Regions from separate parts of the Streptomyces sp. SCSIO 30461 genome, predicted to be linked through region 1. Evidence: riboswitches for the same ligand, from Rfam matches in the RefSeq annotation. Region 1 holds a riboswitch; each other region holds the start of a gene.

Region 1 (4,192 bases):
GGGGACGCGGCGGGCAGCGTGCCGTTCAGGCGGGCCGCGTCGGATCCGACGTCACCGGGCAGGCGGGCGGGCGGATTCCCAGGTGGCGCCGCGAGTGGAGCGTTCGACGCGGTATGACCCGGCAGCGACGACACCGTGTCCAGGCCGTATCGGTCGACCGGGTGAGTGGAGCCGAAGTCGCTCCGCTGACGGTCGCCGCCGCTCCGGGCTCCGGTCCGGCGCTTCCCGGGCGCTGACGACGGCGCGGCCCGGCATCCGGCTGACGGAAGGATTCCGCCGAGTCGAGCTGGCCGAAACGGGCGCTCGCGTCGGCGAGTCCCGTCGCGGCGCGGTGGAATACGGTCGCCTGCCCAAGGAACGGAGCGAGGAATCGGAGCGCGGAACAGGCCGTTCAGCGCTCGGGCGCCGTCAGGAAGCGCGCCGGCCGGCCGCCGACGCCCTCAACCCCGTACCGCGACGATCGAGGAGGCCATGATGCTCGTCGTGCGGGGTCTGCCGGAGGGCTGCGGCCCCGCGGTCCAGGGCCGTTTGAGGTAAGGATCGTGAAGGTGGTCATCGAGGGTACGGTCATCCGCACCGTGCCGGACCTCCACGGCTTCCTGTCCCGAGCCCTGGATTTCGGCCCCTGCTACGGGGCCGATCTCAGCGCCCTGTGTGACCGGCTGACGACGGAGGTCGAACGGCCGGTGGAATTCGTCCGGAAGGACGCGGACCTCGGCATAGGGAATCCACGCCGGACGGGACCCGGACGCCCAGCACCGTGGACGACAGCGGCAGCACGGCGAACCGCTTGTTCTTGATGGCGGGTACGTCCTTCAGCGCCGGGTTCGCGAGGAGGAACTTCTTCTTGTCCTCGACCGACTGGTCGCCGTAGTCGTAGATGACGATCGCCTCGGGCGCACGCTCTGCCACCTGCTCGAACGACACGTCACCGAACGCCTTGTCCAGGTCGGTGAAGAGGTTCATCCCGCCGGCCAGCCTGATCATCTCATTGCCGATGCCGGCGCCACCGGCGGTGAATGCGGTCTTGTCGCCGCTGTCGTAGACGAAGATCTTCATCGGCGCGGTGTCGGCGAGTCTGTCCTCGACGCTGTCCAGGGTGCCGTGGAGCTTCTTCAACTGCAGCTCCGCCCGGTCCGGCACACCGAAGATCTTCGCCACGTTCCGGATCTCCTGGTCCATGGCGGCCATGGTCACCGGCCCCGACGGGCACTCCTCGATGTTCAGATAGGAGTTGATCCCGGCCTTGGAGAGAGCGTCGCGGCCACGCCCTTCCTTCTCGTCGAAGGTGCTGGCGAAACCGCCGTAGGCGAAGTCCGGTTCGGCGGCCAGCAGTGCCTCGAACGAGGGGTACTCCTTCGCCAGGACCTTGATCCCGTCATAGGCGCCCTGGTACTCCGGCAGGATCCTGTCGTCGAGGCAGGAGGTTCCCACCATGGACCTCTCCAGCCCCAGTGCCAGCATGACCTCGGTCGCGTGCTGGTTCATCGACACCGAACGCTGCGGCGGACGCTGATAGGTCGTCTTCACACCGCAGTTGGACACGGTGACCGGGAACCCCTTGGCAGCGTGATCGGCTGACGGGGCCTCCTTCCGCTCCACGGTGCCTCCGCAGCCGGATATCAGCAAGGCCGCGGCCATGGCCGACAGCAGGGATACCGGGCGCCGGCCCATCATGTGGAAGGTCCTCTCCCGCAGGAGTGGTCCTGTGCGTCCGGGCATCGGCCGGGAGCGCTCGGACTCAGGAGGGTGGAAAGAGCGGTGGCCGCGACTCAGCGCGCGCCACGGGGCATCTCGGAGCGGGCGCGCCGAGGCGGGGCGAAGGCGTGGTCATCGAGGAGGACGGGCCGAGCCGCGACGCCCGGTCCACCCGCCCGCACCCAGGCGGCGATGCCCTCAGTGGCGGCGGTGTCGTTGACGAGGGCGAACCAGGCCGCCCGGCCACCGGCTGCACGCCCATCCGACGAGGGCTGCACAACGATCACGTTGGCCTGGTCGCACACGTCGAGGCAGTCCGAGACGCGAACCGGCGCCTCTTCGGCGAGGCGCGCGATCTGTTCGCCGTGGTCGACACCGGTCACTTTGGCGCTGCCACAGCAGCAGTCCCGGCACACCACGACCCGGCACGGAACCGGACCGGCTGTCGATGGTCTTCTGGGCATCCCGACGAGCCCTCCTCTCCGGGGAAATCCGCCCCAGTCACTTCGAGGAGGCGACCGCGTGAGTCTCCTGGCTCTCGGGTCGATGCTCGTCCCGACCTTCCCACCCGCATCCGGGCAGTGGTCTGTTCGGGGTCCGCTCGCCGATCACAGTGGCGGGACCGCGCCGGATTCACACCGGCTTCCTCGTTCCGCCGTCGCCTTTTCGCCTGACATCATGACAGACGCACACGACAGGCCATAACCCCGGGTGCGTACCGGCCGGTGGCGAAATGTGGCACGCGGGCATCACGCGACCACGGCCGCTCGCGCCGTGCACCTCCGTGTGCTCTCAAACACCTCGTGTACGAACGGGACGGTCCGCGCTCACGCCGAACGGTCCGCGCCACCGGACAAGGCGGCACGGTGCCATCCCCACGGGGCCCTCGATCTGTCCGGTCCCGGCCTTCGCGGCACGGTTCGACGCCGGTTCGACGCAGGTGTGCGCGGCCCGGATTGCGGGACCACGGCACGGGCGTAGGCTGGGAAAACAACGGTCGGCCCGGCCACAGCGGACGTATCCCGGGCGAGCCGGGAGCGAGCGTGAACGCATCCATGAGTGCCGAGGGATTCCCGCCCATCTCCGACTTCGCCTTTCTCAGCGACGGGCACTCGCTGGCACTCGTCGGACGCGACGCGTCGGTGGAGTGGGCCTGCTTCCACAGATTCGACGGGCCTTCCGTCTTCGCGCGGATACTCGACCGGGAACGCGGGGGGCACTTCCGCATCGCCCCCACGACCGACGCGTACACGTCGACTCGGCGCTATCTCCCCGACACCAACGTCCTGGAGACCACGTTTCGTACGTCGGGCGGCGTCGTCACGGTCACCGACTGCCTGCCCGTCCACGTGGACCCGGCGCGGCCCGGCCACCCGGCCCGCAAACCACCGGGGCACGTGCTCCAGCGGCACGTTCACGGTGTGTCGGGCGCGGTCGGCCTCACCCTGGAGTTCTTCCCCGCCTTCGACTACGCACGGTCCGATGCATCCTTCACGCCTGCACCGGACGGAGCCCTCCGGGCCTCCGGTGGCGGCGAAGTGCTGCTGCTGCGGAGTGGTCTGGGCCCACTGGAACCCTCGGCCCGGCAGACGGGGAACGACGGCTTCGTGTCGCACGCCACCGTCCCCGCCGGTGCGGAAGTGGACGTGGTCCTCACCCGGCTGCTCCCAGGCGCGCCCGAGCCGGAGCCGCTCAGCGCCCGGGAGCTGGCCGACCGCGTCGAGGCAACGGTGGCGTACTGGCGTAGGTGGGCCGCCCGGTGCACCTACCGAGGCCCTTACCGGGAGGCGGTGGTGCGCAGTCTGCTGGTGCTGAAAGGGCTCGTCTACGCGGACACCGGGGCCGTGATCGCCGCGCCCACGACCTCGCTGCCGGAGGAGATCGGCGGTGAGCGCAACTGGGACTACCGCTACACATGGGTCCGCGACGCCACGGCCGTACTCGCCACCCTCACCGCAACCGGCTACACGGACGAGGCCCGCCACTTCGCCGACTGGCTGCTGGAGACCACAGCCGGCAGTGCGAAGGAACTGCGGACGATGTACGGCGTCTCAGGGGACAGGGCCCTGTACGAGACCCGCCTGGACCATCTCGGCGGCTACCGCGGCTCCCGTCCCGTGCGGGTCGGCAACGAGGCATGGATGCAGTTCCAGCTGGACATGTACGGCGAAGTGCTGCTCGCGCTGAACTTCGCGCTGCGGCTGCGCGGCGATCGGATCCGGCCGGAGCGGGTCGGATTCGTGCATGACCTCGTCGAGCTGAACATCGCCCGGTGGCGGGAGCCGGACGAGGGCATCTGGGAGTTCCGTTCGGGACGGCGCCACTTCGTGTTCTCGAAGCTCATGGCCTGGGCGGCCGTCGACTCCGGCATATGCCTGATCGACCGGTTCCCGCAGGTGAGCAGAGACCCCGAGCTGCGTGCCCGATGGGTGCGGGCGCGGGAGGAGATACGCGAGGAGATCGAGAGCCGCGGGGTGGACCAGCGGACCGGGGC
Region 2 (4,192 bases), 4.5 Mb from region 1:
GGTGGGCGCGCCGCCGAGTACATGCAGACCGTCGCGGATCTGCGCGTCCTTGACCTCGCACAGCCAGCCGTCGACATGCAGCAGGAAGTCGTCGAAGCCGTCGTCGTCCGGCCGCTCCTCCATGCCCAGGTCGTGGTCGAGCTTGGCGGCCTGGATCAACGTCCAGATCTGGGCGCGGATGGCGGGGAGCTTCGCCGGGTCCATGGAGGAGATCTGCGCGTACTCGTCCAGCAACTGCTCCAGGCGCGCGATGTCGCCGTACGAGTCGGCACGGGCCATCGGCGGCACGAGGTGGTCGACGAGTGTGGCGTGGACGCGGCGCTTGGCCTGGGTGCCCTCGCCCGGGTCGTTGACCAGGAAGGGGTAGACCAGCGGCAGGTCGCCGAGTGCGGCGTCGGGGGCGCAGGCGGCTGACAGGCCCGCGTTCTTGCCGGGCAGCCATTCCAGGTTGCCGTGCTTGCCGAGGTGGATCATCGCGTCGGCGCCGAAGCCTCCCCCAGAGCCTTCGGCCTGGGAGGCACCCCCAGTCGTCTGGCGGGCGGCGATCCAGCGGTAGGCGGCCAGGTAGTGGTGCGAGGGCGGCAGATCGGGGTCGTGGTAGATCGCGATCGGGTTCTCACCGAAGCCGCGCGGCGGCTGGATGACGATCAGCAGGTTCCCGCGGCGCAGCGCGGCGAGCACGATGTCGCCTTCGGGGTTGCGGCTGCGGTCGAGGAACATCGCGCCGGGCGCCGGGCCCCAGTGCCGCTCGACCTGCTCGCGGAGCTCGGCGGGGAGGGTGGCGTACCAGCGCTTGTAGTCGGCGGCCGGGATGCGGACCGGATTGCGGGCCAGCTGCTCCTCGGTGAGCCAGTCCTGGTCGTGGCCACCGGCCTCGATCAGCGCGCGGATCAGCTCGTCGCCGTCGCCCGACTCGAGGCCCGGGATGTCCTCCGCACCGAAGTCGTAGCCCTCGGCGGCGAGTCGGCGCAGCAGGGCGACGGCCGACGCCGGGGTGTCGAGGCCCACCGCGTTGCCGATGCGGGAGTGCTTGGTGGGGTAGGCGGAGAGGACGAGCGCGAGGCGCTTGTCGGCGTTGGGGATGTGGCGCAGCCGTGCGTGGCGTACGGCGATCCCGGCGACACGGGCGGCGCGCTCGGGGTCGGCGACATAGGCCGGGAGGCCGTCCTGGTCGATCTCCTTGAAGGAGAACGGGACGGTGATCAGGCGCCCGTCGAACTCGGGGACCGCGACCTGGCTCGCGGCGTCCAGCGGAGACAGGCCCTCGTCGTTCTCCTCCCAGGCACTGCGCGAACCGGTCAGGCACAGCGCCTGGAGCACCGGCACGTCGAGCGCGGCGAGCGCGCCCGCGTCCCAGGCCTCGTCGCCCGCCCGTAGCCCACCACCACCCTTGTCCGAGGCACTTCGCGCCGCGAGATTCATTTCAGCCGCCTGGGCCTCGGCGGGCTTGGTGCCGCCCGCGGCGAGCACCGTGGTGACGATGGCGTCCGCGCCGCGCAGCCGGTCGAGCAGCTCGGTCTCGGGAGCACGCAGGGACGCCACATACAGGGGCAGCGCTCGGCCGCCCGCGTCCTCGATGGCGTCGCAGAGGGTGCCGACGAAGGCGGTGTTGCCGCTCATGTGGTGGGCGCGGTAGTAGAGCACGGCGACGGTGGGGCCGTCGGCGCTGCCTGCGGCCTTCGCCTCGCGCTCCAGCGGGCCCCAGGTGGGCGCGGGTGCCGGGGGCTCGAAACCGTGGCCGGTGAGCAGCACGGTGTCGGACAGGAAGCGGGCGAGCTGCGCCAGGTTGTCCGGGCCGCCGTGGGCGAGGTAGGCGTGGGCCTCGGCGGCGATGCCGATCGGAACGGTCGAGGTCTCCATCAGCTGTGCGTCGGGGGCCTGTTCACCGCTGAGGACGACCACCGGCCGGTCCTGTGCGAGCAGCACGTCCAGACCCTCCTGCCAGGCGCGGATACCGCCGAGCAGCCGTACGACGACCAGGCTGGTGCCCTCCAGCAGCATGCCGAGTATGCCTCCCCCGGAGCCTTCGGCCTGGGAGGTGCCCCCGACCGGGAGCCGGGAGGGGTTCGCGAAGCGATACGCGACCGGGCCTTCCGAGGCGCGGGCGCTGAGCAGGTCGGTGTCGGAGGTCGACAGCAGCAGGATCGTCGGCGCGTCCGCCGGGTTCGCGTGCGTAGTCGTCTTCGCTTGCGTCATCGCGTGCGCAGGCCTTCCTCGGGGTTTCCGCGCCCCGGGTGGTCGTGGTCGGCGGGAGTTCCTGACTCACCAGGCCGCCGTTCGTCACCGGCCCGGCTCACAGTGGCGGGACCGCGCCGGAATCACACCGGGCTTCCTCCCCGGGGCCCTGAGACCCCATGCCGCCTGAATAGTAGAGGCTGCCCCCGGAACACACAGCGGCTGCCCGGAACGACGTGGGTATGCTCGCCGCCATGCCGCCCACACCCACAAGCCCCGCGGACCCGGGCGAACCTCGCATACGGGACCGGGGCGACGCCTGCCCCGGAGCGTTGCGGCTGCACTCGGCCGATGATGGACGGCTGGCCCGACTGCGCCTACCTGGCGGCTTTTTGACGGAACATCAGCTTACTGTGCTGGCCGCGGCTTCGGATGGGCTGGGCGATGGATCGCTCAGCATCACCTCCCGGGGCAATCTGGAGCTGCGCGGGCTCTCGGACGCCTGCGGGGCACCGCTCGCGGCCCTGCTGCGGGATGCCGGACTGCTGCCGTCCGAAACGCATGAGCGGGTTCGCAACGTGGTGGCATCGCCGCTTGCCGGACTGGACGGACTGGGCTTCGCCGACGTGCAGTTGTGGACCCGCGAACTGGACGCACTGCTGTGCGGCAGCGAGTGGACGGCGGCTCTTTCGGGCCGTTTCCTGTTCGCCCTGGACGACGGGCGGGGCGATGTGGCGGGGCTCGGCGCCGATGTGACGTTGCTCGCAGGCGAAGGCGGCGCAGCGGTGCTGCGGATCGCCCGCCACGCCTTCCGTGTGGCCGGCTCCGACGCGCCGCGCGCGGCGCTCGCGGCGGCGCGGGCATTCCTGGCGGCGTCGGCCGAAGCGGGTACGGGCGCCTGGCGCGTACGCGAGTTGCCGGCCGGGCTGCACCTCGCGGTGGGCGAGCGGCTTGAGCGGGCGGGGGTGGCGGCGGAAGCTCTGCCGGTCCCTCCGGCCGGGCCCTCGTACCCGGGTCCGTTGCCCGGGTACGTCCCAGGTCCGTTGCCCGGGATCGTGGCGGGCCCGCGCGGCTGGGCGGTGTCCGCGGTCGCGCCGCTCGGGCGGCTCAGCTCCGCCCAGGCGCGGGCGCTGCTGCCCGCGCCCGCCGAGGGCGTCCGGCTCACTCCGTGGCGCGGGGTCGTGGTGCCGGGGTTCACGGATGCCGCCGCCGCCCGAGCGCGGCTGGACGCACTCGGGCGGGCCGGGTTCGTCGTCGGCACCGACTCGCCCCGGTACGGGGTCGGCGCCTGCACCGGGCGGCCCGGATGCGCCAAGTCCCTCGCCGACGTCAGGGCCGACGCCGAGGCCACCCCGGTCGACGGCCAGGGCATCCCCGTGTACTGGTCCGGCTGCGAGCGCCGCTGCGGCCATCCGCGGGGGGACTACGTGGATGTCCTGGCCTCCCCGGACGGCACCTACCGGGTGAGCGTCCACGGCAGCCCCGTATCCGTATCCGTATCGCCCGGTGCGCGGCTCGCCGGCGCCGTCGCCGCAGCCCGTACCGATTCCCGTACCTGTCCACCGAGATGAGCGAGAAGAAGACCGTGTTCGACTACGAGAAGGACGGGGCGGAGATCTACCGCCAGTCCTTTGCCACCATCCGCGCCGAGGCCGACCTCGCCGCGCTCCCCGCCGACGTCAGCCAGGTCGCGGTGCGGATGATCCACGCCTGCGGCATGGTCGACCTCGTCCGCGATCTCGCCTACTCACCCGGCGTGGTGGCCCGCGCCCGCGAGGCGCTGCGCGCCGGTGCGCCGATCCTGTGCGACGCGCAGATGGTCGCCAGCGGCGTCACCCGCAAGCGGCTGCCCGCCGGCAACGACGTGGTCTGCACACTCTCCGACCCGAAGGTCCCGGCGCTCGCCGCCGAGCTCGGCACCACCCGCAGCGCGGCCGCGCTCGAACTGTGGCGCGACCGCCTGGACGGCGCGGTCGTCGCCGTCGGCAACGCGCCCACCGCGCTGTTCCGGCTCCTG
Region 3 (4,192 bases), 4.4 Mb from region 1:
TCGGCCAGAGTCCGCACCAGGTACGGCAACGCCTCGGGGTCGGTGTCCTTGAGCAGGAACCCGGCGGCGCCGGAGCGCAGTGCCGTGGCCACGTACTCGTCCATGTCGAAGGTCGTGAGCATGGCTACCACCGGTGGCTGCGGGAGTCTGCGCAGCGCTGCCAGTACGGTGAGCCCGTCCACGTCCGGCATCCGGATGTCGAGCAGAACCACGTCGGGGCGCAGTTCCTGGGCGGTCCTGACCGCATCGCCGCCTGGGACCGCCGCGACGACCTCGATGTCGTCCGCCGCGTCGAGGATGTGCTGGAAGCCCGTACGGATCAGGGCTTCGTCATCGACCACCAGTACCCGGATCACGTGTGCTCCACTCGCCTTCCGAGCACTTACCCGATCAGCACCGTTTCGTACCATTCCAGGTGATGCCGACCTACAGCGACCACGCCGAGCGACATCGGCGCGGTCGGCGATGGCAGGCTCACGTGCCACACAGGCGGCGTCCTGGCCGGACGGCGGGGAGACGTCAGCCACTCGGCGGGGCGATTCCGGACGACTGCCGGATGGTTACGACGGGCGACTTCCTCGACTCTTGAGCATACGACGCAAGACGTGCAACGGAGGGCGAGGCATGGACACGTTCAGCTATCCCGCCGGTGACGGTCGCCCGCTGCGGGCCACCCGGCTCGGCACCGGACCAACCCTGGTCCTCCTGCACGAATCGGGCTCAGGCGCGGGCCACGACCACGGCGGTGGTCTGCTCCCACTGGCCCGGCGGCTCACCGACAGCTACACCGTCATCGTGTCCGAGGCGCGGGACGCCGACGATGCCGCCGCGCTCGCCGAGCATCTGGGGCTGGGCAACGCCGCCGTCGGCGGCACCGGCAGGGGAGCCGTCGTCGCGCTGCGAGCGGCGGCCGACCATCCCGAGCCGTTCGGGGCCGCGGTCGTCATCGACGCCGACGAGGTGCTCGGCGCCGTCGGTGAGGGCATCGACGCCCCCGACGGCATCGACCTCTCCACCGTCCGCGTACCCACCCTTGTCATCCCGGGCACCGCCGGGGAGCTGGCCCGCGCACTCCCTCAGGGGAAGCTCGCGAACCTGAGTCCGTGCGGCGACGAGGACCCGGCCCAGTGGATGGCACCCGCGGTATGGGCCTTCCTCACCACGCATCTCACACGGCGGCCCGCGCGGGTCCTCGTGTGACACGCGGTCCTCGTACGGCGCGCGGGTCCTCTCATATGACGGGTCCTCTCATATGACTCGACCGACGTCCGACGAATGACATGACCAACGAGAAGGACCCCGCCCCGGCGCGCCCCCGGGCGGGGTCCATCGTCGTGATCGCCTGCCGGTACCGTCAGTTCACGGCCACCGGGGCTGCCGACTCGCGCGGCCCCTGCGACGCGGCGGCCTTGGGCTCGAGCACCCGCTGGGCGAACTCGCCGAGGATCAGCCCGAGCGCTGCCCAGAGCAGCGCCTGGACGCCGAGCGACGCCAGCCTGAACTGCCACAGGACATCGGCCGGGAAGTGCTCCGGGGTCGCGTCGCCCGCCGGCAGAAAGGCCAGCGCGACACCCACCACCACGGTGAAGACGGCGCCCGCGGCGACCGTCGCGTTCCAGTTGCCCCAGCGTGGTGCCAGCTTCTTGCCGATCAGCACCGCACCGATCAGCAGCAGCACGCTGAACACGATCATCAGGAAGAACATCGCGGTGCGCTGGTTGAGTGTCCCCGGGTCACCGACGGCCGGCGGGTTGGCCGGGTACTTGAGGAACGGTACGAACGCGACGGCGACGAAGCCGCCCGCCGCGACGAGCGCGGCCGTGGCACGGGCGCCGAAGGCCCCCAACCGGCCGAGCGCGAAGCACAGCGCCAGCGCGGTGATGCCACCGAGCGCCGTGCCGTAGACCAGAACAGCCGTGCTCAGACCGGCGGTCGCCTGCACCGCGCGGCTGACCAGTTCCTCCTCCGGCTCGCCACCGCCACCGCCGTGGCCGTGGTGGGCCGCGCCCGCCTCCTCGACCGCGATGGCGGCGTCGATCTGCGGTTCACCGATGAGGTAGGCCAGTCCGTAGGAGAGCAGCCCGGCGAGCACGCCCGCGAGCATGCCGCGGACGAGCAGGGCCCTTACAGTTGCGGAATTCATGTGCGGTTGTCCTGTCCCGTACGTATGGGTTCAGCAGTACGGGTCAGTGGCACGGGAAGCCGAGCAGATGACGGCCGTCGTGGACCCACTCGTGCACGCCCTCACCGGAGAACACGGAGAACGCACCCTGTTCGGCGCCGACGAAGTACAGCATGACGAGCATCAGCAGCCCGAAGAAGGCGGCCCAGGGTGCGACGACGCGGACCGGGAGCTTCACCAGCACGGGCTGGCCAACGGGGATTTCGACGGGTGTGATGGCGGACTGGGCCATACCGGACCTCCTCGGGAACACGCGTCCCGCTTTCGGTGGTGCACGCGATGACGGTCACGGGTCTGACTCACCCGACGGCCCCGTCCCTGGGGGGACTCTGACCGCCTGGCACACAGTGGCGCGACCGTGCCGGTTTCTCACCGGTCTTCCGTGTCTGCCGTCATCCTTTCGGATGAGAGGGTAGCGGTCCGTGAACCCGCCGCCAATAGGGCCTGTGACCAGCGATCTTCATCACACGGAAGGAAGTCCGCATGTCGGTCAGACTGACGCTGCTGTGCGCCGCAGCGGGTCCCTCGGTACGCGGCGAGGCTCGCTTCGGCGGCGGTTCGCTCGACGAACGGGCCGTACACGAGGCAGAAGCTGCGCGGTCCGCACTCCCCGCCGCCCCGGTCGTACTCCGGGCGCCGTCCGTACGGTGCGGGCAGACGGCGGACGCGCTGGGGCTCGACGCATCGGTCGAACCCCGGCTGCGCGACCTGGACCACGGCTCCTGGCAGGGCCGTTCACTCACCGAAGTGCTGGCCGGCGTGGGGCCCGAAGCGGGCCCCGAAGCGGTCCGGCAGTGGACCACCGACCCGGCGGCCGCACCGCATGGCGGTGAGTCCGTGCGGGAACTGTGCCTGCGGATCGGCGGCTGGCTGGACTCCCTTCCAGGGGATCTGCCCCAGGACACCGGACGGCGCGTACTGGCCGTGGTCGAGCCCTCGGTCGTACGGGCGGCGGGCGTGTACGCGCTCGGCGCGCCGCTGCCCGCGTTCTGGCGGCTCGACGTGCCACCGCTGTCCGGTATCGGCCTCACCTGGCACGGCGGAAGGTGGAATCTGCGGCTGGTCGCCACGGCGCCCACCGCCTGACCTCAGGAAGCGGCGCCCCGGCGCTTCCACCAGTAGCCGCCCCCGGCGACGGCAGCGAGCACCACCGCACCGATGACCAGCGCGGGTACGGGCGACGAGCCGCCTTCCCCGGCGTCCTGGGCGCTCTCAGGCCCCTGGTTACCGGTCGCGGGTTTGCCGGACGCGTTCCCCGTGGACTTCTCCGGCGACTTCGCCGGAGATTGCTCCGGTGCGACGGCGCTCGGGCTGGGCGCCACCGGCTTCGCCCCGGGAGCGGCGGGCTTCAGGGCGAGTTGTGGTGCCGGATTGCCGTGCCCATGGCTGTGGCCGTCGCCCTCCCCGCCGCCGGACTCCTCCAGCTCGATCCAGCGGTCGACGCGCCCGTCGCCGTACGTCTGGAGGGTCTTGAATGCCAGCGACTCGGCATCGGGCAACTGCCGCACGGTCACCGAGTACTCCACGTCGTCACCGACGCCGACCGCGGGGCCGGAGACGGTGTAACCGCGCGGGGTGGTCGCGAACTTCCAGCCGTCCGGTCCCTGCTTGAAGGTGACATCGGACGGGAGGATGCCCTCGGGGAGGATGACCTCCATCCTGCTGATGCCCGCGCTGTCGGACTCGGACTCGGCGCTGAAGTCCAGCGTGACGTTCTGGGCGAGGGCCGCGGCGCCCTCCGCCTCGACCTCCACATGCGCCGCCGCGGGGACGGCGAAGGCGAGCGAGGCCGCGAGCGAGGCACCGCTGAGGCCGGCGAGTACGGAAAGGCGGCGTGCGGTGCGCGCCTTGGTGATGTGAGACACGGGTGGCTCCCGGAGTGAATGTGCTGCCCCATCATGGGGCACGGGCAGCGGCTTGAACTGATGGCATCGCCGAACCGTACTGATATCGGCGACCCCGGGCCTCCCGGGTCCGGGCCGTCGTGCTCACCGGGCCAGCACGGAAGGA
Region 4 (4,192 bases), 1.9 Mb from region 1:
CACGGTGAGCCGGGGCTCGCCGGGCACAGGGCGTTCGGGCGTTGCCTTGAGTGCCGCATCGCTCGCGTACCGGCCCGCGGCGAACGCGGCCGCTCCGATACCGAGCAGGGTGGTGACGGCAGCTGCCGTCGCTGTAACCGGGCGCACCGTTCCAGTGTGGTGACGTCCGCGCCGGGCTGCCAGTGGGCGCGCCACCGTGAGTGATGCGCCGTGCGCCGACCACCGGATCAGCCGGGCTGACCGTAGGTGCGGAGCTTGTCGCGCACCTCCTCCACCTGAGCCCGCGAGAGCAGGCTCGGCGCACTGCCCGGCAGGGAGCTCGCGGTGAGCCACACCCGGCACATCCACTCCAGCTGGGCGGTGCGGTCGTACGCCTGGTCGAGCGAGGCGCCGTAGGTCACGGTGCCGTGATTCCCGAGCAGGCAGCCGGTACGGTCCGCGAGGGCGTCGAGCATTCGGGTCGCGAGCTCTTCGGTGCCGTAGAGCGCGTACGGGGCCACGCGGACGGGCCCGCCGAGTGCCGCCGCCATGTAGTGGATCAGCGGCAGCTCGGTGACAAGCGTCGACACGGCGGTGGCATGCACGGCGTGGGTGTGCACGACGGCGGCGGCATCGGTGGCCCGGTATATCGCCAAGTGCATCGGCAGCTCGCTGGTGGGGGTCAGCTCACCCAGCACACGGCGGCCCTGCAGATCCACGCCGACTGCATCCTGCGGCCCGAGCCGGTCGTAGGGCACTCCGCTCGGTGTGACCAGGACGACATCGCCCGTGTCAACGGGCACACGCACGGAGACATTGCCGGAGGTTCCGACCACGAGTCCGTCCGCGACGGTCCTGCGGGCGGTGGCCACGAGACCCGCCCACGCCCGCGCGACCGGCCCGCCCTGGGCCTCATCGCCCTGCCCGCACCACTCACCCCGTTGCCGCCCACTCATGTGCTGATCATGTCAGGGACCAGGGAAATCCGCGCCGCACGAGCCTCCCCCCGCAAGCGGAACGGCCGTACCCTTCCAGGAGTCACTCCTGAGCCGTGCTGAGTTCACCTTCCGTTCACTCAGGTTGCCTACGTTCGACCGGCCACTGACGTCCAATAGAAGCCTGGGTAAATGGAAAACATCACGCTTCTCCTCGGGATCGTGATCATCACCGCTCTCGTGTTCGATTTCACGAACGGTTTCCACGACACCGCCAACGCGATGGCGACAACCATCTCGACCGGGGCGCTCAAGCCGAAGACGGCGGTGGCCATGTCCGCCGTGCTGAACCTCGTCGGCGCCTTCCTGTCCGTCGAGGTCGCCAAGACGATCTCCGGCGGGCTCATCAGCGAAGACGGCATCCGCACGGAAGTGATATTCGCCGCGCTCGTCGGCGCGATCCTGTGGAACCTCCTCACCTGGCTGCTCGGTCTGCCGTCCAGCTCGTCGCACGCCCTGTTCGGCGGCCTCATCGGCGCAGCCGTGATGTCCGCAGGCTTCTCGGCCGTCAACTACGGGACGATCGTCACCAAGGTGCTGATCCCCGCCGTCGCAGCGCCGGTGGTCGCCGGTCTCGCGGCGTTCCTCGCCGCCAGGCTGACGTACAAGATCGGCAACGGGGCGAACGACAAGGCGACCACCAAGGGCTACCGGACGGGTCAGATCGCCTCGGCCGGACTGGTCTCCCTGGCGCACGGCACCAACGACGCCCAGAAGACCATGGGGGTCATCACCCTGGCTCTGGTCACCGGCGGCGTCCTCGTCCCGGGCTCCAACCCCCCGATGTGGGTCATCGTCTCCGCCGGTCTGGCCATCGCACTGGGCACCTACCTCGGCGGCTGGCGGATCATCCGCACCATGGGCAAGGGACTGACCGACCTCCAGCCGCAGCAGGGCTTCGCCGCCCAGACCAGCGCCGCGACGGTCATCCTCGCTTCCTCGAACCTGGGCTTCTCGCTCTCCACCACCCAGTCGTGCTCCGGCGCCGTGATGGGCGCGGGCCTCGGCCGCAAGGGCGGTGTGGTCCGCTGGTCCACCGCCACCCGGATGTTCGTCGCCTGGGGCCTCACCCTTCCGGCGGCCGGCCTGGTCGCCGCCGCTGCCGAGTTCCTCACCAGTCAGGGCACCTGGGGCACAGTCGCCGTCGCCGTCCTGTTGGTCGCGGGCTCGGGCGCCATCTGGGCCGTGTCGCGCCGCAAGCCGATCGACCACACCAACGTCACCGCGGACGAGACCGCCGGGGACACCGGGGCTCCGGGTGTGGTGACCACTGCCATCGCGGCCGTGACCCCGCCGCCCACCGTCGCGACGGCCGAAGAGCTGAAGGCCACCATCCCGGCTCCTGCCGGCGAGTCCGCCCCCGCCCCCGCCGCTTCGGTGTGAGGGAAGTAAGGGAAGTAAGGGAAAGCGAATCAGCATGAAGATCGACTGGGCAGCTCTGGGCTCCGTCTTCGGCGTGAGTCTCGTTGTGACCGTCGCCCTGGTGGGCCTGTTCACTCTGGGCATCGCGGGCCTCTCCAAGCAGGAGGCAGCCGCCGCGCAGGGAGGCTCCGCTGGCCTTGCGCGCACGGGCGCGTACGCCTGCTTCGCTCTGTGCGCAGCGGCCGTGGCGTACGGGATCTATCTGATCGTGGCCTGACGACCGGACCGGGCGACCGGTAACGACGGTCGGTCGGCACAGCAACACGCCGGGAGCCGGACACCCCCGAGGGGTGTCCGGCTCCCGGCGTGTATGTACCCGTCGGAACCCCGATGTGGGCCTGCGCACACGGTCCCGTCGCAGGTCAGCGGCGAGTTGACGGGTGTTCGCGGCCCATGGTGGACTTCCGGGGCCACTTACGGCGGCAGAAGAGGAAGCCGGTGCGAATCCGGCGCGGTCCCGCCACTGTCACGGCATCCACCCCCTCACCGGGGCGTGTGCCGAAGCCAGGAACTCTCTACCGTCGGATCACGTCGAGCCAGGGCGCGGACCCTGAGTGAGGACGAACATGCCTGCCGAGCAGCGGGCGCCGGGGGGACTTGTCCCTGCTGTCGCTGTCCCTGCCATCACGTTCGCGTACGGTGCGACGGCCGGAATCGCCGGCGACCTGCTCTTCGGCGATCCCCGCCGTGGCCACCCGGTCGCCGTCTTCGGCCGGGCCGCGAGTGCCGTCGAGCGCGGGCTCTGGCGCGACCATCGCGGCTGGGGCGCCCTGCACACAGCGGTGTGCGCCGGGGGCGCGATCACCGCGGCTGCGCTGGCGGCCGCTTCCGTACGCCGTTCCCGTACGGCTTCCCTGGCTCTGACCGCCGCCGCCACCTGGGCCGTCGTCGGCGGTACGACGCTCGGCCGGGAGGCCAGGGCGATCGGCGGAGCACTCGAAGCGGGCGACATCGAGACCGCACGGGAAAGGCTGCCTCATCTGTGCGGCCGTGATCCGCAAGCCCTGGACGGTCCGGGAATCGCCCGCGCCGTCGTGGAATCCGTCGCCGAGAACACCTCGGACGCCGTGGTCGGCGCGCTGGTGTGGGGCGCGGTCGCGGGAGTGCCCGGCCTCGTGGGCTTCCGTGCCGTGAACACCCTGGACGCCATGGTGGGCCACAAGTCGCCCCGCTACCGGCGCTACGGCTGGGCGTCGGCCCGGCTCGACGACGTGTCGGGCTGGCCCGGCGCCCGGCTGACCGCGGGCCTCGCGGTGCTGGCGGGCGACGACCCGCGCGGTGCCGTACGCGCCTGGCGTGCGGATGCCGCGAAGCATCCCAGTCCCAACGCGGGTCCGGTGGAAGCGTCGTTCGCGGGCGCGCTCGGGGTACGTCTCGGGGGGACGCTCTCGTACGGCGGGCGCGTCGAGCACCGGCCCGTGCTCAACGCCCCGGGCAGGTCCGTCGGGGTGGCGGACATCGAGCGCGCGGTGCGGCTGTCGCGCCGCGTGGGGCTGCTGGCCCTCGCGGTGTGCGCAGGCGCACGACTCGGTCTGGGAGCGGCGGCGACCATGAGGGGGAGGCGGAAGTGAGCGGCGGAGGACTGCTGATCGCGGGGACCACGTCGGACGCGGGCAAGAGCGTCGTCACGGCGGGGATCTGCCGCTGGCTGGTGCGCCGGGGAGTGAAGGTCGCCCCTTTCAAGGGGCAGAACATGTCGCTCAACTCCTTCGTCACCCGCGAGGGAGCCGAGATCGGGCGCGCCCAGGCCATGCAGGCCCAGGCGGCGCGCGTGGAGCCGTCGGCGCTGATGAACC

What was found. Region 1 has a riboswitch for cobalamin ahead of V1460_RS15665 ((2Fe-2S) ferredoxin domain-containing protein). Riboswitches for the same ligand answer to the same signal wherever they lie in the genome.
Region 2: another riboswitch for cobalamin. It lies ahead of cobN (cobaltochelatase subunit CobN); the one in region 1 lies ahead of V1460_RS15665 ((2Fe-2S) ferredoxin domain-containing protein).
Region 3: another riboswitch for cobalamin. It lies ahead of V1460_RS35870 (CbtB-domain containing protein); the one in region 1 lies ahead of V1460_RS15665 ((2Fe-2S) ferredoxin domain-containing protein).
Region 4: another riboswitch for cobalamin. It lies ahead of V1460_RS24510 (cobalamin biosynthesis protein); the one in region 1 lies ahead of V1460_RS15665 ((2Fe-2S) ferredoxin domain-containing protein).

Annotation. Positions count from the first base shown of each region.
Region 1 covers NZ_CP146101.1:3,549,988-3,554,179, reverse strand. The annotation lists gene V1460_RS15670 (ABC transporter substrate-binding protein) at 643-1,677, opposite strand; gene V1460_RS15665 ((2Fe-2S) ferredoxin domain-containing protein) at 1,773-2,162, opposite strand; cobalamin riboswitch at 2,202-2,404, opposite strand; gene V1460_RS15660 (glycoside hydrolase family 15 protein) at 2,742-4,192, shown strand, end outside.
Region 2 covers NZ_CP146101.1:8,014,745-8,018,936, forward strand. The annotation lists gene cobN (cobaltochelatase subunit CobN) at 1-2,196, opposite strand, end outside; cobalamin riboswitch at 2,233-2,371, opposite strand; gene V1460_RS36045 (cobalamin biosynthesis protein CobG) at 2,418-3,746, shown strand; gene V1460_RS36050 (precorrin-8X methylmutase) at 3,743-4,192, shown strand, end outside.
Region 3 covers NZ_CP146101.1:7,979,133-7,983,324, forward strand. The annotation lists gene V1460_RS35855 (response regulator transcription factor) at 1-356, opposite strand, end outside; gene V1460_RS35860 (alpha/beta hydrolase) at 625-1,200, shown strand; gene V1460_RS35865 (CbtA family protein) at 1,355-2,143, opposite strand; gene V1460_RS35870 (CbtB-domain containing protein) at 2,187-2,414, opposite strand; cobalamin riboswitch at 2,454-2,623, opposite strand; gene V1460_RS35875 (histidine phosphatase family protein) at 2,666-3,268, shown strand; gene V1460_RS35880 (DUF1775 domain-containing protein) at 3,271-4,047, opposite strand.
Region 4 covers NZ_CP146101.1:5,467,968-5,472,159, forward strand. The annotation lists gene V1460_RS24490 (alpha/beta fold hydrolase) at 1-147, opposite strand, end outside; gene V1460_RS24495 (class II aldolase/adducin family protein) at 228-935, opposite strand; gene V1460_RS24500 (inorganic phosphate transporter) at 1,107-2,357, shown strand; gene V1460_RS24505 (hypothetical protein) at 2,392-2,613, shown strand; cobalamin riboswitch at 2,777-2,931, shown strand; gene V1460_RS24510 (cobalamin biosynthesis protein) at 2,963-3,967, shown strand; gene V1460_RS24515 (cobyric acid synthase) at 3,964-4,192, shown strand, end outside.